DNA from 2 places in the Mesorhizobium sp. M0145 genome. Region 1 is predicted to be linked to the other one. Evidence: riboswitches for the same ligand, from Rfam matches in the RefSeq annotation. Region 1 holds a riboswitch; the other holds the start of a gene.
What was found. Region 1 has a riboswitch for S-adenosylmethionine ahead of NKJ28_RS12105 (O-succinylhomoserine sulfhydrylase). Riboswitches for the same ligand answer to the same signal wherever they lie in the genome.
Positions count from the first base shown of each region.

Region 2: another riboswitch for S-adenosylmethionine. It lies ahead of metX (homoserine O-acetyltransferase MetX); the one in region 1 lies ahead of NKJ28_RS12105 (O-succinylhomoserine sulfhydrylase).

Region 1 covers NZ_JAMYTK010000006.1:30,764-42,489, reverse strand. The annotation lists gene argF (ornithine carbamoyltransferase) at 1-270, shown strand, start outside; gene NKJ28_RS12120 (Hsp33 family molecular chaperone) at 433-1,443, shown strand; gene apaG (Co2+/Mg2+ efflux facilitator ApaG/CorD) at 1,450-1,842, opposite strand; gene NKJ28_RS12110 (glycosyltransferase) at 2,069-3,223, shown strand; gene NKJ28_RS12105 (O-succinylhomoserine sulfhydrylase) at 3,260-4,450, opposite strand; SAM riboswitch at 4,521-4,598, opposite strand; gene NKJ28_RS12100 (2'-deoxycytidine 5'-triphosphate deaminase) at 4,677-5,828, shown strand; gene NKJ28_RS12095 (hypothetical protein) at 5,845-6,297, opposite strand; gene araD1 (AraD1 family protein) at 6,325-7,317, opposite strand; gene mmsB (multiple monosaccharide ABC transporter permease) at 7,509-8,801, opposite strand; gene mmsA (multiple monosaccharide ABC transporter ATP-binding protein) at 8,798-10,330, opposite strand; gene chvE (multiple monosaccharide ABC transporter substrate-binding protein) at 10,430-11,494, opposite strand.
Region 2 covers NZ_JAMYTK010000001.1:647,358-659,083, forward strand. The annotation lists gene NKJ28_RS03240 (LysR family transcriptional regulator) at 128-1,036, shown strand; gene NKJ28_RS03245 (lysophospholipid acyltransferase family protein) at 1,145-1,945, shown strand; gene NKJ28_RS03250 (LysE family transporter) at 1,973-2,593, opposite strand; gene NKJ28_RS03255 (aldo/keto reductase) at 2,672-3,619, opposite strand; gene NKJ28_RS03260 (quinone oxidoreductase family protein) at 3,964-4,944, shown strand; gene NKJ28_RS03265 (gamma-glutamylcyclotransferase) at 4,964-5,497, opposite strand; gene NKJ28_RS03270 (DUF2125 domain-containing protein) at 5,611-6,612, shown strand; gene NKJ28_RS03275 (prephenate/arogenate dehydrogenase family protein) at 6,747-7,682, opposite strand; gene hisC (histidinol-phosphate transaminase) at 7,689-8,798, opposite strand; SAM riboswitch at 8,937-9,014, shown strand; gene metX (homoserine O-acetyltransferase MetX) at 9,107-10,276, shown strand; gene metW (methionine biosynthesis protein MetW) at 10,392-11,006, shown strand; gene NKJ28_RS03295 (DUF1330 domain-containing protein) at 11,032-11,352, opposite strand; gene NKJ28_RS03300 (SDR family NAD(P)-dependent oxidoreductase) at 11,587-11,726, shown strand, end outside.

The DNA.
Region 1 (11,726 bases):
GAGGCCGACTGCATCGTCACCGACTGCTGGGTGTCGATGGGCCAGGAGCACCGTGCCCGCGGCCACAATGTCTTCCTGCCCTATCAGGTCAATGCGGCACTGATGGCGAAAGCCAAGCCGGACGCGCTGTTCATGCACTGTCTACCGGCGCATCGCGGTGAGGAGGTTACCGACGAGGTCATCGACGGACCGCATTCGGTGGTGTTCGATGAGGCCGAGAACCGGCTCCATGCCCAGAAGGCGGTCTTGGCCTGGTGCCTGGGCGCTTGATACGAGCCGCGGTGATCCGGGCCGGCCTGATCTGCGCCGCCTTGATCTGGGCCGCCTTGATCCGGGAGTTGGTGGTGCCTATCTCAGGCGCATCACGCAAATCGAGCGCGTCTCGTCGCATGCGCCCCGGAGGGCGGCATCGCCGCGCCCCGGAGCTTTGTCATGTTGGAAACTCATCAATTGGCTGAACATAAACCCAAGCTCGGCGAATTCGGCTACGCCGGCGACGACCATGTCGTGCCGTTCGAGGTCGGCCCGCTCGACGTGCGCGGTCGCACCGTCCAGCTCGGGCCGATGCTCGATGCTATTCTCAGCCGCCACGACTATCCCGAGCCGGTCGCCCGGCTCCTGGCTGAAGCCTGTGTGTTGACGGTATTGCTCGGAACTTCGCTGAAGTTCGAGGGCAAGTTCATTCTGCAGACCCGCACCGACGGGCCGGTCGACATGCTGGTCGCGGATTTCTCCACGCCGCACGCGCTGCGCGCTTATGCCCGCTTCGATGCCGACCGGCTGCAGGCTTTGACTTCTGCCGGCGAGACGTCACCGCAGACGCTGCTCGGCAGCGGCGTCCTGGCGCTGACCATCGACCAGGGCGCTCACACACAACGCTACCAGGGCATCGTCCAGCTCGACGGCGTCACACTGGAAGATGCCGCACGCACTTATTTCCGCCAGTCGGAGCAGATTCCGACCGACCTCCGGCTTTCGGTTGCCAAGCTTCTGACGCCCGGCGTCGGCGGTGCCCGCGAGCAATGGCGGGCCGGTGGCCTGCTGGCACAATTCCTGCCGCAGTCGGCGGAGCGCATGCGCGTACCCGACCTTCCCGGTGGCGACGGCGATCCGCGTGAGGAAATCCACGACCCGACCGACAATTCCTGGCAGGAGCTGCTGGCGCTGGTTGGTACTATTGAACCGACCGAGCTGATCGATCCGACGATCGGCGCCGAACGGCTGCTTTACCGGCTTTTCCACGAGCATGGCGTCCGCGTGTTCGGCGGGGTGCCGGTCGCCGACCAGTGCTCATGCTCGAGGGAGAAGATCCACGGCATCCTCGAAGGCTTTTCCGCCGAGGAGATCAGGGACAGCACCGAGGATGGCAGCATTCACGTCGCCTGCGAATTCTGCTCGAAGCAATATGACTTCGACCCGGCGGAGTTTGCAGCGGCCGGATGACGGCCGTCAATTGACGGTGCGCCGCATTCCCGGCAAGTCGAGCGAGAAGGCGGGGATGGCGACGTCGAACGTCTCGCCCCGCTTGTTGCGCATGGTGTAGTGCCCGACCATGATGCCGGACGGCGTCGAGAGCGGGCATCCAGACGTATACTGATAGCTGTCGCCGGGGTTGAGTCCGGGTTGCTCGCCGACGACCCCGGGGCCGCGCACTTCCTCGACCTTGCCGGTGCCGTCGGTAATGTGCCAGTAGCGCGACAGAAGCTGCACGAACTCATCCGACTGATTGTCGATGGTCACCTGATATCCCCAGACATAGCGGTTTTGCGGCGGGTCGGAGTGATCCTCCAGATAGAACGGCCTGACCTGCACTTCGATGTTGCGGGTGACGGCGCTGTACATAAACTGCTCCAAAGCAATGTAGATGGAACTTCGACGCTCAGCGCAGTTTGATCAACGATGCGCGTCATCTCCTTGCCCGACTCGAGCGCAGGTGCCGAAAAACAATGTCATTTAAGTGACACATGACAATGATGGTGTGCAGGCTTGTGCCGGGCGACTCAGCGTTCTGTCGAATTGTTGAAAACGGCCGTCATGCGGCCGGCACTTCTGGAGTGACCAGATCTCGATGGAACCGACATTCGCAGCCGCCCTCCTTTCCATAGCCCTCCTTCTTTCAAATCTCGCCAGCATCCTGTTAGCTTCGCTGAAGCTGAAGCGACCAGGCAGGATCGCACCGCCCGCGGCCAACGCGCCGCCGGTATCGATCGTCATCCCGGCGCGCGGCGTCGAGCCGTTTGCCGAAGAGACGCTGGAGCGCGCCTTCTCACTCGACTGGCCGCGCTACGAACTCATCTTCTGCGTTGCCCATGCCGACGACCCGGTGGTCAAGCCGATCACCGCCGCAATGGCGCGCTTTCCAGCTATTCGCGCCCGTCTTCTAGTCGGTGACGACCGCATCAGCGGCAATCCAAAACTCAACAATTGCGTGAAGGGTTGGGAAGCGGCGCATTATAGCTGGGTCATCCTTGCCGATTCCAACGTGCTTATGCCGAGCGACTACGTCCAGCACCTGATGGCGGCGTGGCGGCACGACACCGGCCTCGTCTGCTCGACGCCGATCGGCTCGCGGCCGGACGGCTTCTGGGGGGAGGTCGAATGCGCCTTTCTCAACACGCTGCAGGCACGCTGGCAGTACGCCGGAGAGGCGCTCGGCCTCGGCTTCGCGCAGGGCAAGAGCATGTTGTGGAATAAGCCGATGCTCGACGCCAATGGCGGCATCTGCGCGCTTGCTGCCGAGATCGCCGAAGACGCCGCCGCGACCAAGCTGGTCAACGGGTTCGGACTGCGGGTCAATCTTGTCGCCTCGCCCTTCGAACAGCCGCTCGGCCGGCGCACGTTTGGCGAGATCTGGTCGCGGCAGGCGCGCTGGGCGCGGCTGCGCCGCGTCACCTTCGCGCTGTTCTTCGCCCCCGAGATCCTGATCGGCGCAGCGCCGCCGCTGGTGCTTGCGCTGATCGCGGCGGCTGACGCCGGCGTCAGCCTGCCGGCAACCGCCATCGCCGTGCTGGTCGCGGCCTACCTGCCGGAATGCGCCTTGGCCTCGGCCAAGGGATGGCACCTGTCGCTGCGCACCATCCTGGCGATGATGGCGCGAGACCTGATGCTTCCCGCCATTTGGGCGCGCGGATGGCTGAGCGGCGCCGTCGACTGGCGCGGCAATGTGATGACTATCCAGACCAAGGCCGTCGCGGAGCTGGAAGAGACCCCGTCCGGCGCCTGATCGGCGCGTCCCCGCTCGCCTCTGTTCGGCCAGCCCTTATCCGGCAACTCTCAGTGCCTGCTCGATGTCTTCGAGCAGGTCGTCGGCGTCCTCAAGGCCAACTGACAGCCTGAGCGTTCCCGGTCCGATGCCGAGCTCGGCGCGGGCCTCATCGGTCAAGTTCTTGTGCGTCGTCGTCGCCGGATGGGTGATCAGGCTCTTGGCGTCGCCGAGATTGTTGGAAATCAGCACGACGTCGAGTGCGTTCTGGAAGGCAAAGGCCGCCTGCTTGCCGCCCTTCACATCGAGGCAAATCAGCGTCGAGCCGCCCGACATCTGCTTCTGGACCACGGCCGCTTGCGGGTGGTCGGCGCGGCCGGGATAGATGACGCGGGCGATTTGCGGGCGCTCGGCCAGGAAATCCGCGATGCGGCCGGCACTTTCCGTCTGCTGGCGTACGCGTAGCGGCAGCGTCTCCAGGCCTTTCAGCAGCGTCCAGGCATTGAAGGGCGAGAGGCTTGGGCCGGTGTGGCGGAAATAGTCATGCAGGTTCTCGTCGATCCATTTCTTGTCCGACAGAACGATGCCGCCAAGACAGCGCCCCTGGCCGTCAATATGCTTCGTGGCCGAATAGACGACGATGTGGGCGCCGAGCTGCAGGGGTTTCTGCTGCAAGGGCGTAGCGAAGACATTGTCGACGATCAGCCTGGCGCCGATCGAATTGGCAAGTCCCGCGACGGCGGCAATGTCGACTACCTCCAGCGTTGGATTGGTAGGGCTTTCCAGGAAAAACAGTTTGGTGTTGGGCTTGACCGCCTTTTCCCAATTGGCGATGTCGGTGCCGTCGACCAGCGTTGCCTCAATGCCGTATTTCGGCGCCAGCGTCTCGACCACCCAGCGGCAGGAGCCGAACAGCGCGCGCGCCGCCACGATATGGTCGCCCGCCTTGGCGCTGCACAGCAGTGCTGCCGTCACCGCCGCCATGCCGGATGCCGTGGCGCGCGCGTCCTCGGCTCCTTCCAGCGCGCACATGCGTTTCTCAAACATGTCGACCGTCGGATTGGCATAGCGCGAATAGATGAAGCCCGGCTCCTCGCCCTTGAAGCGCGCCTCCGCCGCTTGCGCCGTCTCGTAGACATAGCCTTGGGTGAGATACATCGCCTCGGAGGTCTCGCCGAAGCCGGAACGCAGCGTTCCGGCATGCACGAGTGCGGTCTGAGGCTTCCAGTCGCGCTTCTTGGTCATCATTCTATCCAAACACCAAAATTGGTCCAAACAACAAAAAACCGGTCGCGAAAGTCGCAACCGGTCCATATGGCCTTGCGGCCCGACGGTCCTTTAGCGACTTGTTTAACGTGGCTGCAAGCCGACCGGCCAAATCACCACGGGATAACGAGCTTTAGACCCGCGCCACGCTTGCGTCAATTGCCGGCATGATTAAGAGGGTTGTACCAAGCAGGTGCCAAAGGCGTCCATGGTCGGACCTGCGACAGAACAAGACCTCGCCCGGCGTTCGAACGGAGCCAGACCCTTGCGGCAGACAGGCATTCTTCCCGATCAGGATATTTCCACGCTGTTCCAGACGGGCGCGCTGAAATCGCCGCGCACGCTCGATGCCGATCAGATCCAGCCGGCCAGCCTTGACCTCAGGCTCGGCGACAAGGCCTGGCGAGTGCGTGCTTCCTTCTTGCCCGGCCCGGACCACAGGGTTGTCGACAAGCTCGACCGGCTGAAGCTGCACGAGATCAACCTCGCCGAAGGTGCCGTGCTGGAAACCGGCTGCGTCTACATCGTGCCGCTGCTCGAGAGCCTGGCGCTGCCCGCGCATATTTCCGCCTCCGCCAACCCGAAAAGCTCGACCGGACGGCTCGATATCTTCACTCGGGTGATGACCGACCGCGGCCACGAGTTCGACAAGATCGCCGCAGGCTATGAAGGTCCGCTCTATCTGGAGGTCAGCCCGCGCACTTTCCCGATCGTCGTGCGGACCGGCTCGCGGCTGTCGCAGGTCAGGTTCCGCACCGGCAATGCGCTCTTGTCGGAAAACGAGCTGCACGAGTTGCACCACGCCGAAATGTTGGTCGCCACCGAACCACCCAACATCTCAGGCGGGGGCATCGCGCTGTCGATCGACCTCGACGGCGACAAGGATGGGCTTGTCGGCTATCGCGGCAAGCACCACACCGGCCTGGTCGACGTCGACAAGCGCGCCGCGCAGGATGTCGTCGATTTCTGGGAGCCGCTCTACAAGAGCGGTGCCGGCGAGCTGGTGCTCGATCCGGACGAATTCTATATTCTGGTGTCGCGCGAGGCGGTGCATGTGCCGCCGCTCTACGCGGCCGAAATGACGCCCTTCGATCCGCTGGTCGGCGAGTTCCGCGTCCATTATGCCGGTTTCTTCGACCCGGGTTTCGGCCATTCGGCGTCGGGCGGCACCGGCAGCCGGGCGGTGCTCGAGGTACGCAGCCACGAAGTGCCGTTCATCCTCGACCACGGCCAGATCGTCGGACGGCTGGTCTACGAGCACATGCTGAAACGGCCGCAGGCGCTCTACGGCACAGATCTAGGCTCGAACTATCAGGCGCAGGGCCTGAAACTGTCCAAGCATTTCCGCACCGCGCGCTGAGCTTTTTCGCAAGCCGTCAGCTGCGAAACAGATATTCTTTCGCGGCGCCAAGGCAGCCATGAAACTGACCGACAAAGAGCAGTTCTCGCACTGCCAATCGCCTCTTCCCCCAAAATCCTCTGGTTTGCTTCTCGTCGTCAAGTGAGGCGCTTGAGCTGGACTGCAAGGGGAACAACTGCTTGCCGAGACATCCCAGCACATGGGCTCTGGCGGAGTCGATACCGCAGGCTCTGCCATTGTCGTTCAGTCTGTCAGCGCGGAGTGCGGACGTCATGCGATCCGCGTTGCGCATCAGAAAGCTCACTTGCGATTTCGAATAACCGGTGGCCAGAAGCCGGTTAGTCGTCGACATCCGGGCCTCGCGATAGGATTTTGCGCTGCATTGTCCGGCGCTGTAAGCCGCTGGCGAGAAATAGGCGAGGAACAGCACTAAACTTACGAACACAGTGCCAATCCGCAGGCCGTTCATTTCTCGCCCCTGAATTATGTCACCAGTTTACAACGCCTTCACCGCCACCTTCACCGGCTGCTCGATTTCAAGCGGGTTGCGCAGCGGCAGGCCGAAATCCTGCGCCTCGATTTCGAATACGTCGCCGGCCTCGGTCCTGATGCCGTCGGCGAAGGACAGCGTCGCCGTGCCGAACATGTGCACATGCACGTCGCCCGGCTGGCGGAAGGCCGAGTATTTGAAGTGGTGATGCTCGAGATTGCCAATGGTGTGCGACATGTTCGCCTCGCCCGACAGGAACGGCTTTTCCCAAAGCAGCTTGCCGTCGCGCAGGATGCGTGAAGCGCCGCGGATGTCGGGCGGCAGGTCGCCGATCAGGATCTCCGGCCCGAACGAGGCGTTGCGCAGCTTGGAATGGGCGAGGAAGAGGTAGTTCACGCGCTCGGTGACGTGGTCGGAAAACTCGTTCGACAGGGTGAAGCCGACACGGAACGGGGCGCCGTCGTCACCGATCACATAGATGCCGGCAATTTCCGGCTCCTCGCCGGCATCCTGAGCGAAGGCCGGCGACATAAGCGCCGCACCGGGCGCCACCGCCATGGTGCCGTTGCCCTTGTAGAACCATTCCGGCTGCACGCCGATCTGGCCCTTCGCCGGCTTGCCGCCCTCAAGCCCCATGCGGAACATCTTCATGGAATCGGTCAGCTGTTCCTCGCCGTCCGTGCTGAGCTTCTTGTGCATGGAATCGCGGGTCGCGGCGGAGCCGAGATGCGTCAGCCCGGTGCCGGTGAGATGGAGATGCGCCGGATCGGGATGGTTGATCGGCGACAGCAGCCGTCCCTTCTTGTAGGCTGCGTCCAGATCGATGGTTTCGCCGAAGCCCTTGCGCTCGATCAGGGCGACAAGCCCGCTGCCGGTACGCGCGGCTTCCATCGCCAGCGAATAGACGCTGCGGGCGCCGTTGATGACGCGGGTCTTGCCGCCGTTGCGCGCAACGACGCGGATCGTCTCGGCGTCGTCGAGGATCTGTGAGATCAGCATGGTAACCCTCTCTGAATTGCGGGCTTGGCGTGCCTTTCTCGGCAAACCCTGCCCAGCGCGGTTCGGACCCTTGTCCGCGCCTCGGTTGAAATTCTTCGTCCGGATTGCGCTCGCGGATCAGGTCCCTCGGGGGACTTCTTTGCGCCGCCCGGCAGCGCCGCGATGTGACCCGTATGCCTCCTGGTTGCCTCTCAAGCCTTGTTCTTGTTGTAGACGTCGAAGACGACGGCGCCGAGCAGCACCAGGCCTTTGACCACCTGCTGCCAATCGACATTGACGCCCATGATCGACATGCCGTTGTTCATGACGCCCATGATGAAGCCGCCGACCACCGCGCCGATCACCTGGCCGACGCCGCCCATCGCCGAAGCGCCACCGATGAACACCGCGGCGATGACGTCGAGCTCGCTGCCGAGGCCGGCCGCCGGCACAGCCTGCCCCAGGCGCGCTGCGATAATCAGGCCGCCGAGTGCCGACAGCACGCCCATATTGATGAACACCATCAACGTCAGCCGTTCGGTCTTGATGCCCGATAGCTGGGCTGCCTTGACATTGCCGCCCATCGCATAGATGCGACGGCCGATCGTCATGCGTTTGGTAACGAAGACGAACAACGCGATCAGCACGCCCATCACCATGAGAACGATGGGGAGGCCCCTATAGGTGGCGAATTGGTAGACGAGAAACAGCGCCAGCGCGCTGATCACCAGGGTCTTGACGACGAACAGCGAGAAGGGCTCGGCTTCGTAGCCATGTTTCTCGCGGGTGCGCCGTGCCCTGAGCCCGAAATAGGCATAGGCGAGCACGGCGACGAGGCCGATCACGATCGTCGTCAGGTGCAGCGTCAGGCCGCTGCCGACAATGGTTTTGCCGGCGGCGTTCACGGTTGGCGGTATCAGCGTCAATGGGCCGATCAGGTCCGGAATGAAGCCGGAACTGAGCGCCTTGAAGCCGACGGGAAGCGGCCCTACGGAAGACCCGCCACCCAGCAGCGCCTGGCAGATGCCGCGGAAGATCAGCATGCCCGCCAGCGTGACGATAAAGCTCGGTATTCGGTGATAGGCAATCCAGTAGCCTTGTGCCGCGCCGATCGCACCACCGACGATCAGGCAGATGATCGACACCACCAGCGGATTGCTCAATGGGCCAAGCGGCCAGATGACCATCATCATCGCCGCCAGTGCGCCGATGAAGCCGGCGACGGAGCCGACGCTGAGATCGATGTGACCCGAAACGATCACCAGAAGCATGCCCAGCGCCATCACGATGATGAAGCTGTTCTGCTGCACGAGATTGCTGAGGTTCACCGGCTTGAACAGCGTTCCGGACGTGGTGAACTGGAAGAACACCATGATTGCGATCAACGCCAGCACCAACCCGTATTCGCGCAGGTTGGTGACCAGCGCCGAGACGGCAATGCGAGGTCCCTGTTGTAGATCCTGGGCAACGCCGGTCTGCGGCCCGGGAGCGCTTTCGGTGCTCATGATGCTTTTCCTTCTCCGCGGACGATGGCGCGCATTATCTTTTCCTGGCTGGCGTCGCTTGCCGCCATTTCGCCGACGATGCGTCCTTCGTTCATGACGTAGATGCGGTCGGTGATGCCGAGCAGTTCGGGCATTTCCGACGAGATGACGATGATTGCCTTACCCTCGGAGGCGAGACGCGCGATGATCGTATAGATTTCATACTTGGCGCCGACGTCGATACCGCGTGTCGGCTCGTCGAGGATCAGCACTTCCGGATTGGCGAACAGCCATTTCGACAGCACCACCTTCTGCTGATTGCCGCCAGAAAGGTTGCCGGTCATCTGGTAGACGCTCGAGGCGCGGATATTGGTCCTGCCGCGATAATCGTTGGCGACCGAAAGCTCGCGCAAATCGTCGATCACGCCGTGGCGCGACACGCCGGGCAGGTTGGCCAGCGTGATGTTGTGCTTGATGTGGTCGATCAAGTTGAGACCGTAGGTCTTGCGGTCCTCGGTAACGTAGGCGATGCCGTGTTCCACCGCCTTGCTCACCGAAGAGACGTCGATCGGCTTGCCGTTGAGGAACACCTCGCCGGTGATGCGACGGCCATAGGACCGGCCGAACAGGCTCATGGCAAACTCGGTCCGGCCGGCGCCCATGAGCCCGGCAATGCCGACCACTTCGCCCTTGCGGGCGTTGAGGTTGATACCCTTGATGACCTGCCGCTCGGCATGGATGGGGTGATAGACCGACCAGTTTTTCACTTCGAGAACGGTCTCGCCAATCTTCGGCTCGCGCGGCGGATAGCGGTCGTCGAGCGAACGGCCGACCATCGAGGTAATGATGCGGTCCTCCGAGATGTCCTTCTTGGCCAGCGTCTCGATGGTCCGCCCGTCACGGATGATGGTGACCTTGTCGGCGACCCGGTTCACCTCGTTGAGCTTGTGCGAGATCAGGATCGAAGTGATGCCTTGCCGCTTGAATTCGAGCAGCAGATCGAGCAGCGCCTGGCTGTCCTTTTCGGACAGGCTCGCGGTCGGCTCGTCGAGAATGAGCAACTTCACTTCCTTGCTGAGCGCCTTGGCGATCTCGACCAGCTGCTGCTTGCCGACGCCGATATTGGTGATCAGCGTGTTGGGGTCTTCCTTGAGGCCGACCTTCTTGAGCAGGGCGCTGGTGCGCGCCTCATTGGCATTCCAGTCGATGACGCCGTATCTGGCGTGCTCGTTGCCGAGAAAGATGTTTTCGGCGATCGACAGCATCGGCACCAGCGCAAGCTCCTGGTGGATGATGACGATGCCCTTGCGCTCGCTGTCATGGATGCCTTTGAAATGGCACTCATCGCCGCGATAGATGATCTGGCCGTCATAGGTGCCGGACGGATACACACCCGACAGCACCTTCATCAGCGTCGACTTGCCGGCGCCGTTCTCGCCGACCACGGCATGGATCTCGCCTTCCTCGACCATGAGCTTGACGTTCGACAGCGCCTTGACGCCGGGAAACGTCTTGGTGATGTCGCGCATCTCCAAAATCGTCGATGCCATTGAGAATACCACTCCTGCGAGGTCCGCAAACAATACCGGGCTGGCTCGCCAACGAAAAGGGGCCCTGCCTGCGCAGGACCCCAGGCTTTGTAACCGCGATTACTTCAGCTCTTCGGCCTTGATGTAGCCGGAGTCGACCACCAGGGCCTGATAGTTCGACTTGTCGACGTCGTGCGGTGTCAACAGGATCGAGGGAACGACCTTGACGTCGTTGTTGTAGGTCGTGGTGTCGAGGCCTTCCGGCTTGCCGCCCGAGAGCACCTTGTCGACGAGTTCGACCGTCGCCTTGGCGAGTTCGCGGGTGTCCTTGAACACGGTCGAATACTGTTCGCCGGCGATGATCGCCTTGACCGAAGCGGTCTCGGCGTCCTGTCCGGTGACGATCGGCCATGGCTGATCGGCGGTGCCGTAGCCTACGGCGCGCAGCGAAGCGATGATGCCGCGCGACAGGCCGTCATAGGGCGAGAGCACGCCATCGACGCGGCTGCCGTCCGAGTAGTTGGCGGAGAGCAGATTGTCCATGCGGGCCTGGGCGGTTGCCGCCAACCAGCGCAGCGTGCCGACCTTGTCCATGCCCATCTGGCCGGACTTCACGACGAGGGTCTTGTCGTCGATCAGCGGCTGAAGAACCGACATGGCGCCGTTATAGAAGAAGAACGCATTGTTGTCGTCCGGCGAACCGCCGAACAGCTCGATGTTGAACGGGCCCTTCTTCTCGGAATAACCGAGACCCTTGAGCAGCGATTTGGCCTGGATGACGCCGACGCCGAAATTGTCGAAGGTGGTGTAGTAGTCGACATTTGGCGTCTTCTTGATCAGGCGGTCGTAAGCGACGACGACAACGCCGGCGTCATTCGCCTTCTGCAGCGCATCGCCCATCGTGGTGCCGTCGATCGAAGCGATGATCAGCGCCTTCGGGCCCTTGGTGATCTCGTTTTCCAGCTGGCTGAGCTGGTTCGGAATGTCGTCCTGCGCGTACTGCAGGTCGACAGTGTAGCCCAGAGCCTCGAGCTGGGACTTGACGGCGTCGCCGTCGTTGATCCAGCGCTGCGAGGTCTTGGTGGGCATCAGCACGCCGATCAGGCCTTCGCCCGCCTGCGCCGGCAGCGTCATGGCCGCGATGCCTAGGGCCGCGACGGCGGCCAGTGTCTTGACAATCTTCACATTAACTCTCCCTGGTTGATGGACGCGTACCCTTGGGTTTCGTGGGCCGCGCAATCGTGCAGGAGCGCCAAACGCGCCGCTGCCGTCAATCGATCTCCGGTATCCTCCCAATCGGCCCCGAGACTCTGGTTTCATCGATACGAGTTTTCCCTCGTCACCGACCGTCAAGCCTCAGGACGCGCGAAGGGTGTGTCGCTTTGCCATAACTGTCAAATGCGATCTTTGATGGTTG
Region 2 (11,726 bases), on a different contig from region 1:
GCCTCCTCAAGCGCCAAGCTGCGCTGCATTGCTAGTCAGGAAATAGGTCCTTCCATCTTCGAGATGCAGATGCCATATCTGCAATCTATCCTTCCGTTTTTCGGGAGGGCAGATTTTCGGGAGAGCTATGGATCGCCTCCAGTCCATGTCGCTTTTCGTTGCCGCGGCGGAGACAGGCAGCCTCTCGGCTGCCGGGCGCCGCTTCGGCATTCCGCTGACGACGGTCAGCCGCAAGGTTTCGGACCTGGAAAAGCACCTGAAGACACGGCTGTTGAACCGCCCGGCGCGGCAGCTGTCGCTGACCGATGCAGGCCATGCCTATCTCGCCGCCTGTCGTCGTATTCTCGACGAGGTCGGCGAGGCCGAGCGAATAGCCGCCGGCGAATACAATGCCCCGACCGGCGAACTCATCGTCACTGCGCCGATCGTCTTCGGCCGCCTGCATGTGCTGCCGGTCGTCACCAGCTTCCTCTCCGTCTATCCTGAGGTAGGTGTGCGGCTGACACTCGCCGACCGGATAACCCAGTTGGTCGAAGAGCACATCGACCTCGCCATCCGCATCGGCGAGCTTGCCGATTCGAGCCTGATCGCCACCCGCCTGGGTTCAATCCGCCGCGTCGTTTGCGCGAGCCCGGCCTATCTCGCCGAGCACGGCACGCCGAAAACGCCGCAAGAGCTTGCGGCGCACAGTGCCATCACCTTTGAAGGGCTCACCGCTGCCAGTTGGACCTTCGCCACCGGCAAGGCCGAATTCGCCGTGCCGGTCCGCTCCAGGCTACGGGTCAACACCGCTGAGGCAGCAATCGATGCAGCGATTGCCGGCGTCGGCGTGACGAGGCTGCTTTCCTACCAGATCGCCGCCGCGGTTCGGTCGGGTACGCTGCGCCCGGTGCTGCAAGAGTTTGAGCCAGACCCATGGCCGGTGAGCCTCGTCCATGCCGGCCAGGGGCTACTGCCGGTGAAGCTGCGCGCATTCCTCGACTTCGCCGCCCCGCGCCTGAGACAGCGCCTGCTGCAGGCGGCGTGGCAAACGTGACGAAGACGGCCCATCGCAAAACCGGAACCGATCGCCCGCCTCGCAGCGTTTCCTTTTTGCCGGCGCTTGGTGTAACCAACGCACACCTCCTCACCGGGCACATGCTGTATGCTGTATTTCCGCTCGCTGGCGTTCAATCTCGCCTTCTACCTCAATTTGATCGTCCAGATGATCCTCTGGACCCCGTATTATTTCCTGTCGCCACGCCATCGCGCCTGGTTCGTGCCGAAATTCTGGTCGCGCACCAGCATGTGGCTCTACGACAAGATCGCCGGCACCAGAAGTGAGATCACCGGCCAGGAAAACCTGCCTGAAGGCTCCTTCATCCTGGCGCCGAAGCACCAGTCCTTCTGGGACACGATCGCTTTCCTGCCGTATCTCGACGATCCCGTTTACATATTGAAACGGGAGCTGACCTGGATCCCGTTCTTCGGCTGGTACATTTTGAAGATGCGGATGATTCCTGTCGACCGCGGCAGCCGCTCGAAGGCATTGAAGACGGTGATCGCCGCGACCAAACAGGAATTGGCGCGCAATCCGCGCCAGCTGATCATCTATCCCGAGGGCACCCGCCGGGCGCCGGGCGACGAACCGGTCTACAAATACGGCATCGTCGAACTCTACGCGCAACTTGGCATTCCGGTGGTGCCGGTCGCTCACGTCGCCGGCCTCTATTGGCCGCGCCGCAAGTTCCTGCGCTATCCCGGCACGATCAAGGCGCGCTTCCTGCCACCGATCCCGCCCGGCCTCGGCAAGGACGAATTTATGCAACGGCTGATCGGCGAGACGGAGGCCGCCTGCGACCAGCTTCTCGTCGAGGCGGCGCAGACGCCGAACCCGCCGCCGATGCCGCCGACGGCAATGAAACGGCTTGGTGAGCTGGATGCGAAACCTGAATTGAAAGGCTGAAACAACGGCCTCAGATGCCACAAAGACTTATGGCAGGGCAGCCAGCGCGGCCGTCGCAACCAGCGTCACGGCAAACACCAGATTGATGATCCGCGACGCCAAGGGTTTGCGCAACAAACGTGCAAAAGCCGCGCCGGCGAGAAGCCACAAGAGATGAATGGCAACAATCATCAACGCGAGGACCGCCAGCTTGGCTGAAATAGCAAGACCGCCGGTGCCGGAAGACGCGCCGGCAAACACGGCGGCAATCGCCACATAGGCTTTCGGATTGGCAACGGCCAGAAGGAACCCGCCCAGGAAAGTGGGAAGCGCCGCCCCACCAATGCGTGCCGCCAGTGGCGGCGCCGTCGCTATCTTGAACGCCAGATAGAGGATGTAGGCTGCTGACGCGACCGCCAACAGCGCTGCGAGCTTCGGCAGCGCGGTGAGAACGGCCATGATGCCCGTCGCCACCACCAAAAGCACGAGGACCGTCCCGACAACGATTCCCGAGGCATAACGGAGCGAATCGCGCAGGCCGAATGCGGCGCCGATCGCGGTGACGCTTATCGTCGCCGGCCCCGGGCTGCCCATAACGATGGCCGATGCCAGCACAAGCGCCAGCAATTGCTGCCATAGCTGCTGATCGAGAAGACCCTGTCCGGCCATGCGGCGTCCCTGCATCCTGCGACGATGCAGGGACGGTAGGGCAAGGCAGCGGCGCCGGTCTTGAACGATCGTGCGCGGCTATGCGCTGGCCTTGTCGAGCTCGGCGATATCGTCCGGGCTGAGCTGCAACGACGCGGCACGCACCAGGCTGTCGAGCTGGTCGAGCGTCGTCGCGCTGGCGATCGGAGCGGTGACGCCGGGCCGTGCCATGACCCAGGCAAGCGCCACTTCCGCTGGCTTGGCCGAATGTCTGGCTGAAACGGCATCGAGCGCTGAGAGAATGCGCATGCCGCGGGTGTTGAGATAGCCTTTCACACCGCCACCGCGCGGGCTTTTGCCGAGGTCGGCCTCGCTGCGGTACTTGCCGCTCAGAAACCCCTTGGCGAGGCTGAAATAGGTGATGACGCCGATGTCCTCGGCCGCGCACAGATCGCGCAGCGGACCATCGAAGGACGAGCGGTCGTAAAGGTTGTATTCCGGCTGCAGCACCTCGTAGCGCGGCAGGCCGCGCAGGCTTGCTACGTCGAGTGCGGCCCGCAACTGGGCGGCGTCGAGGTTGGAAGCGCCGGCATAACGGATTTTGCCCTTGTCGAGCAGTTTCTGGTAGGCGCCGAGCGTTTCCTCATAGGGAGTGGCCGGATCAGGCCAGTGCGACAGATAGAGATCGATTGTATCGACCTGCAGCCGCTTCAGCGTGGCGTCGATGGCCTTTTCGATGTAGGCGGCGGACAGATCCCTCTTGCCCTGCCCCATATCCGAACCGACCTTGGTGATAACGACAACCTTGTCGCGGTTGCCGCGGCTTTTCATCCATTTGCCGATAATGGTTTCGGATTCGCCGCCCTCGTGGCCGGGAATCCAGCGCGAATAGGAATCGGCCGTGTCGATGGCGTTGAGGCCAGCGTCGACAAAGCGGTCGAGCAGGTCGAACGAGGTTTTCTCATCGGCGGTCCAGCCGAACACATTGCCGCCCAGAACCAATGGCGCGATGGATAGGTCGGTGCGACCGAGACGACGTTTCTGCAAGGCTGATCTCCATGGTGATTCATGCTGGGGCGGGTGGGAGCCGCCGACCGAGCTAACCTATGTCGCACCGTGGCAACGTCAAACGCATAGCCTCTTTTCCAGCCCGCCGGCGCTTCACAAAACCGCGACCCGCCGCGCCGTGTCGGGCTTCAAGACGCTGTCCCCAATTTCCAAACCAGTACCCTCTGAGGAAACAATCTGGCAAGTTTAGCAAATAGATTGTCAAATCTGCCAATTCAGACCTTTGCCGGCCGGCCATAGGTTCCGCGGCGCCGACGCAAATCTCGGCACGGTCTGGCCAAGCCCGGACTGTTTGCCCCGGATCGTTTGTTGTGGAGACCGGAATGAAAGCAATTGTATTTGACGCCATCGGCTCGCCGCGCGACGTGCTCTATGTGGACGACCTGCCGATGCCGCGGATCGGCGACGGCGAAGTGCTGGTCAGGATGGTCTCGGCCTCGATCAATCCGGGCGACTTCCTGTTTATCCAGAACCTCTATCCCGAACCGAAAAAGCCGCATTTTCCCCGGCAGATCGCCGGAAACCATGGCGCCGGCATCGTCGAAGCCGTTGGCGCGGACGTTTTGCTGGAACCGGGGACGCTTGTCGCATTCAGCTATTATGGCAGTTGGGCCGAGTACGCGGCGATTCCCGCCGAATGGCTGATCCCGTTGCCTGCCGGCTATCCGGTCGAACGCGCCGGGCAGATGGTGAACCCCATTACCGCGTGGGATCTGCTGGTGGATTCCCGTGTGCGGCCTGGCCAGTGGCTGGCTGTCACGGCCGGCTATTCGTCGATTTCGACAATGGTGATGCAGTTCGCCCAACGACGCGGCATCAACGTCATCGCGCTTGTGCGGCGCTCGCACCAAAGCTTCGACCTGAAGACGCTTGGCGTCGGCGCCATTCTTGACCTTTCGGACTTGAAGACAAGTATCCGGGAAGCGGTGATGGATATCACCGGTGGCGCCGGATTGAACGGGATTATCGACAATGTCGGCGGACCTGTCAGCGGCGAATTGATCCGCACCCTGGCGCTCGGCGGGCAGATGGTGATCAATGGCGGCATGAGTGCCGAGCGCTTCGAGCTGCACAATTTCGATGTCTTGCTGAGCGGCGTCGAGATCAGGGCGAATATCTATCGCTATTTCTTTTCGCCGCTGGCCGAAGCCGACCGGCCTGTGCTACGCGAGATTATCGACACCTTCGGCCAGCCCGGCTTCCACGTTCCTGTCGGCGGTCTCCACCCGCTGACCGAGTTCAAGCTTGCCGTGGCAAACAGCCTGGATCGCGCCGATCTTGGAAAACAGATTTTCAGGATGTAGCCCGCTCACGACACCGAAGCTACGTCGCGACCCGTCTTGTCACGTCTTCCAGCCAGTGGTCGCTTATACCCAGTGCTTCGAGGTGCTCCAGCGTGCTGAGCACGTAATCCTCATTCCTCCCCGACTGGCCGACGGCGCCGCGGACGACGGCCGCCGCCTCGGCTGCGTCGAGCGCACCGGCATATTGCTCATGGCTGCGGTCCACGACATAGGCGACGGCGTCGACCGTCTCGCCCCCATCCGTTTTACCCTTGTCGAGGCGAACGCTGAGCACACGTTCGAGATAGACGTTGGTGACCAGCTCGCGTTCGCGCAGATAGGTAATGACCTCGTTGCGCAGCTCGCCTGGAACCCGGAACGCGAGCCCGATGCAGGAGCCGCCGCGGTCGAGGCCGAGCACCAGGCCCGGCCGTTCGCGCGTGCCGCGATGCACGAAAGAATAGACGCACAGCGAACGGCGGTAGCCATGCAGGCGGGCGCGCCGCGTCTCGACATGCGCGAATCCCGGTCGCCAGATCAGTGAGCCGTAGCCAAAAACCCAAAAATCGCCCATATCGCCAAGCCTGATTGTGACGAACCACCCACCGGTGGTGTTTCAGTCCGTCTACCTGTTGTTGCCGCAAGCGACAGCCCGCCCGTGCCACCCGCGTTAACGAAAGCCGCAGCATGACGTCAAGTGACGAGCGCCCGCCGCCCAGCCAACGTCGCCGCCTGTTGTGGCTTGCCGCTTTCATTCTCGTGCTGTTCGGCATCTACAGCGCGGGCTGGTTCTACCTGGCGGACCTGGTCGAGAGCGCGACCGACAAGGCGGTCGCCGATCTCGACGACAAAGGCATCAGGGCCGACTGCGCCAATCTCGCGATCAGCGGCTATCCCTTCAGCTTCACCCTTTCCTGCGATAGCCTGGCTTACGAGGACGACAGCCGCAACGTCGCGGCATCGACAGGCAAGATCAACGCCGCCACGCAGATCACCCGGCTTTTGTCGCCTGCCGCCGAGCTCAGGGGGCCGCTCAGGACCTCTGTTCCCGGCATGACCCCGCTCTGGATCGACTGGGATGATCTGCGGGCCGACATGAAGCTGTCCTGGCCGCTGCCGAGACGCCTCTCGCTGCAGGCAGAAGGCCTGTCCGGCCAGACCGATCCGGCAGACGACACCGATCCCGTCTCGCTGTTCAGCGCCGGAACCGCCACCGGACAATTGCGCCCAAACGGCCCGGACATCGACTATACCGGCAATTTCACCGATCTCGAAATCGACGCGGCGGCCATCGACGGGCGCGTCTTGCCGCCGCTCGACGGCAGCGGCGACGTGACGCTGAAGAACGGCGTGACGCTGATCAAGGCAAATCCGAAGAGCCTGCGCGGCCAGGCGGCCGAAATCCACGAGCTCGATCTGTCGTCCGGAACTGCGCGCATCACCGTTTCCGGACCGCTGTCGGTCGATGACGACGGTCTCATAAATGCCGACCTGACGATCAGGCTCAATGATCCGAAGGCCGTGGCGGCAATCCTCGCCACCGCCATCCCCGAGCAGAAGAAAGAGATCCAAACCGGCTTTGCCGGACTGGCGCTGCTCGGCAACCAGCCGTCGATGCCGCTGAAGATCGTCAGGGGCAAGGCCTCGCTCGGCTTCATCCCGCTCGGCAAGATCAAGCCGCTCGACTAGAGCAATTCCAGGAAAAGTGTGAAACGGTTTTCCGTCCGGAATTGCGCAAAAACAAAGAGATAGAGCGGTTCGGCGTTTCTGTGAAACGATGAACCGCTCTAAGCCGAGCCGGCCTGCGATCGGCCTGCCGCGGCTTATCCCTTCGGCGGGTGTTCGACTGCCTGGCGGCCGAAATCCGGTACGTCGATATCCTGGCCGGCCTCGATGATCGAGCGGCGGACGGCGCGGGTGCGGGTGAACAGGTCGAACAGTTTTTCGCCGTCGCCCCAGCGGATCGCCCGCTGCAGCGAGGACAGATCCTCGGAAAACCGCGCCAGCATTTCGAGAATGGCGTCCTTGTTGTGCAGGCAGACGTCGCGCCACATGGTCGGGTCCGACGCCGCGAGACGGGTGAAGTCGCGAAAGCCGGAAGCCGAGTATTTGATGACCTCGGACTTGGTCACCGACTCCAGATCGTCGGCGGTACCGACGATGTTGTAAGCGATGATATGCGGCAGGTGCGAAACGATGGCCAGCGTCATGTCGTGATGCTGCGGGTCCATGGTGTCGATGTTGGAGCCGCAGCGGCGCCAGAATTCCGAGAGCTTTTCCAGTGCTGCGGGATCGGTGCCGGGCAGCGGCGTGAAAATGCACCAGCGGTTCTCGAACAGTTCGGCAAAACCGGCGTCCGGTCCCGATTTTTCGGTGCCGGCCAAAGGATGGCCGGGGATGAAGAGCACGCCATCAGGCACGTGCGGCTGCATCTGCGCGATCACCGACGCCTTGGTCGAGCCGACATCGGTGAGGATGGCGCCCTTCTTCAGCGCCGGCGCGATCTCTGCGGCGACCGTGCCTGAAGAGCCGACCGGCACCGAAACGATAACCAGATCAGCATCGCGAACCGCCTCTTTCGCATCCGTCGTATAGGTGTCGCCAAGGCCGAGTTGGCTCGCGCGTGCCAGCGTCGCGTCGCTGCGCGTCGAAATCGCGACTTGGCCGGCGAGTCCCTCGCGGCGGATGACGCGGGCCAGCGACGAGCCGATCAGGCCGATGCCGACCAGCGCGATCTTTTCGAACATCGGTGAGGTCATGGTGTTCTAGCTTTTCAGGAATGTCGCGAGTGCTGCGACAACGCCGCGATTGGCCTCTTCGGTGCCGATGCTCATGCGCAGCGCGTTCGGAAAACCGTAGCCGGAAACGCGCCGCAATATGTAGCCGCGCGCACTGAGGTAGTCGTCGGCGGCCGCCGCCGAATGCTTTTTGTCCTCGGGAAAGTGGATGAGGATGAAATTGCCGACGCTCGGCGTCACCCGCAGCCCGAGCCCGCTTAGTTGCTCGCTCAGCCAGGCTAGCCAGGTCTCGTTGTGCGCGACGCTGCGTTGGATATGGGCGCGGTCGTGGATCGCCGCGATGCCGGCCTCGATCGCCGTCGCATTGACGTTGAAAGGCCCGCGCACGCGGTTGATCGCGTCGATGACGTGCATTGGCGCATACATCCAGCCGATCCGCGCCCCGCCCAGGCCCAATTTGGAGAAAGTGCGGGTCATGACCACGTTTTCCGCGCTGCCCACCAACTCGACGCCGGCTTCATAATCGTTTCGCCGGACATATTCGGCGTAAGCTGCATCCAGCACCAGAAGCACGTTTCGCGGCAGGCCGGCATGCAGGCGGCGCACCTCCTGGAACGGCACGTAGGTGCCGGTTGGATTGTTTGGATTGGCAAGGAAGATGATCCGGGTAGCCGGCGTCACCGCGGCGAGGATCGCATCGATGTCGGCGCGTTCATCGGTCTCCTTGACCGTTACCGGGACGGCACCGGCCGACTGTATGTAGATCTTGTAGACCATGAAGCCGTGTTCGGTGATGATGGCTTCGTCGCCGGGTGCGAGATAGGTCTGCGCCAGCAGGCCCAGAATCTCGTCGGAGCCGTTGGAGCAGACGATGTTCGCCGGGTTGAGCCCGTGCACCTCGGCGATCGCTTCCCTCAGGCGCCTGGCGCTGCCGTCGGGATAGACCGCGAGCTTGTCGGCGACCGCGCGCGCGGCCTCTATCGCCTTTGGCGAAGGACCGAGCGGGTTCTCGTTCGCCGACAATTTATGGACCTTGGCGACACCTTCAGGCGCCGCGCTCTTGCCGGGCACATAGGCTTCGATGTCCATGATGCCGGCGCGGGGCCTTGGACGTGTCTGATCCGGTGTCTGGCTCATTTCATGAAATCCGTCGAGAGTGCCTCCATCCGGAGGCCGCAGCGGAAATACAAGCCGTGGCTCGGAATGTCGAGGGGCGGCAATTCGGGATCAAGAACTTGCCGTTGACGAAGCCATGCGTCGGTCCTAGAAGAGCAGCAACAGTTCCGTGGTGATTTGGCCGGTCGGCTTGCAGCCACGTTAAACAACTTGCTAAAGGGCCGTTTGCATCTTGTAACCGGCTTTGCGAAGGCATGGCCGGTTTTTTGTTGCCCTGACTGGCTGTTGCCCAGACCGGCGGACAACGGAAGGCCGGGCAAGGAGATGTAATGGTCGCTTTGCGCGCTCGAAAAACCAACAACGAGGCCGACCAGCCGTCGAGCCCGGTGTTGCGTTTCGGCGCCGACAAGCCGCTCAAGCTCGACGCCGGCACGCTGCTGTCGCCGTTCCAGATCGCCTACCAGACCTATGGCACGCTCAACGACGCGCGCTCCAACGCCATCCTCGTCTGCCATGCGCTGACCGGCGACCAGCACGTCGCCAACACCAATCCCGTGACCGGCAAGCCGGGCTGGTGGGAAGTGCTGATCGGCCCCGGCAAGATCATCGATACCGACCGTTTCTTCGTCATCTCGTCAAACGTCATCGGCGGCTGCCTCGGCTCCACCGGCCCCGCCTCGACAAATCCCGCCACAGCCAAGCCTTACGGGCTCGACCTGCCGATCATCACCATCCGCGACATGGTGCGGGCGCAGTTGATGCTGGTCGAGCATTTCGGCATCGAACAGTTGTTCAGCGTGCTTGGCGGCTCGATGGGCGGCATGCAGGTGCTGCAATGGGCCTCCAGCTATCCCGAGCGCGTCTTCTCGGCGCTGCCGATCGCGACCGGCGCCCGCCATTCTTCGCAGAACATCGCCTTCCACGAGGTCGGCAGGCAGGCGGTGATGGCCGACCCCGATTGGCACGGCGGCAAATATTTCGAGCATGGCAAGCGGCCGGAAAAGGGGCTGGCGGTGGCGCGCATGGCCGCCCACATCACCTATCTGTCGGAAGCAGCGCTGCATCGCAAGTTCGGCCGCAACCTGCAGGACCGCGAAGCGCTGACCTTCGGTTTCGATGCCGACTTCCAGATCGAGAGCTATCTGCGCCATCAGGGCATGACCTTCGTCGATCGCTTCGATGCCAACTCCTATCTCTACATGACCCGGGCGATGGACTATTTCGATCTCGCCGCCGACCATGGCGGCCGGCTGGCCGATGCCTTCGCCAGCACCAAGACGCGCTTCTGCCTGGTTTCGTTCACCAGCGACTGGCTGTTCCCGACCGAAGAGAGCCGCTCGGTCGTGCACGCGCTGAACGCGGCCGGCGCCTCGGTATCGTTCGTCGAAATCGAGACCGACCGCGGCCACGACGCCTTTCTGCTCGACGAGCCCGAACTGTTCGCCGCCATCAAAGGCTTCATCGCCTCGGCCGCTCGGGCGAGAGGGCTCGGCGCATGACCCCGAAAAGTTGCCGGCTTTTCGGATCAGGACCATGCGCCAGGCATCAGCGCATGACCCCGAAAAGTTGCAGACTTTTCGGATCAGGACCATGCGCCAGGCAGGAGCCGAACGCATGAGCGTCAACCGCGCCCAGCGCGTCGACCTCGAAGTCGTCGCCGATCTCATCCCGCCGCAGTCGCGGGTGCTGGATGTCGGTTCCGGCGACGGCCTGCTGCTCGAATTGCTGCAGGCGACCAAGAAGGTCGATGGCCGCGGCCTGGAGCTGTCGCAGCGCGGCGTCAACGAATGCGTGGCGCGTGGCCTGTCGGTCATCCAGGGCGATGCCGACAAGGATCTCCAATTCTATCCCGACAAGGGCTTCGACTTCGTCGTCTTGTCGCAGACCTTGCAGGCGACACGCAATCCGAAGCTGGTGCTCGACGAACTGCTCCGGATCGGCAACCGCGCCATCGTCTCATTCCCGAATTTCGGCCACTGGCGGGTGCGCTTTTCGTTGCTCTTCAACGGCCGCATGCCGGTGACCAGGGACCTGCCCTATTCCTGGTATGACACCCCCAACATCCATTTCTGCACCATTCGCGATTTCGTCAATCTGTGCGACGAGCTTGGCGCGACGGTGGAAAAGGCGACCGCGCTCGACGCCAATGGCCAGCGGATCGGCTTCTCGATGCCGTGGTGGTTCTGGAATTTTTTCGGCCAGCAGGCGGTGTTTCTGCTGAAACGATAAGAGCCAATCGTCGCAGATCGTCCCCTTATTCGAGAACGTCGGTGGCCTTGTGCGGATGCGCAACGCCATCGACCAGGACCACGTCGGACTGAGAATTCTCGGTGCGCAGCGGCAAGATCTCCTGATAGGCGCGCGAGCGGTACCATGCGCGCGCCTGCTGCATGTCTGGAAATTCGATCATGACGAGGTGGCCCGGCCAGGTGTTTTCAACGACTTCCACCTCGCCTCCGTGCACCACGAAGCGGCCGCCAAACGGTTCCAGCGTTTCATCGATCTTGTGCAGGTACTCGACGATCTGCGGCCCCGGCGTGACCTGGCGCATATGGGCGACGGCGTAGGCGGTCATGGCGTATCTCCTTGTGGTCGAAGGCCGGACAACCGGCTTGATGGGAGCAGTTTGCCGAGACGTAATGCGCTCGTCGATTACCCCAGAGGTAATGACACTGAATACAAAAACGAAGCGCGGCTGCCGTCACCTGAAAGATATTTCCACCTGGCACCGATGATTTTGGCACACCTGCGCTGTCCTTATCGATGAGCGCGCCTGGATGGTCCGGCGGCCGGGAACGAGAGGTGATCCATGGGATCGTTGCAAAATCAGAATGTCGTCGTCGTCGGAGGCAGCCGTGGTGTCGGCCGCTCGATCGCGGAGGCCGCTCTCAAGGAGAAAGCGGCGGTGCTGGCCGTTGCCCGCGGAAAACAGGCCCTGGCGCAATTTGC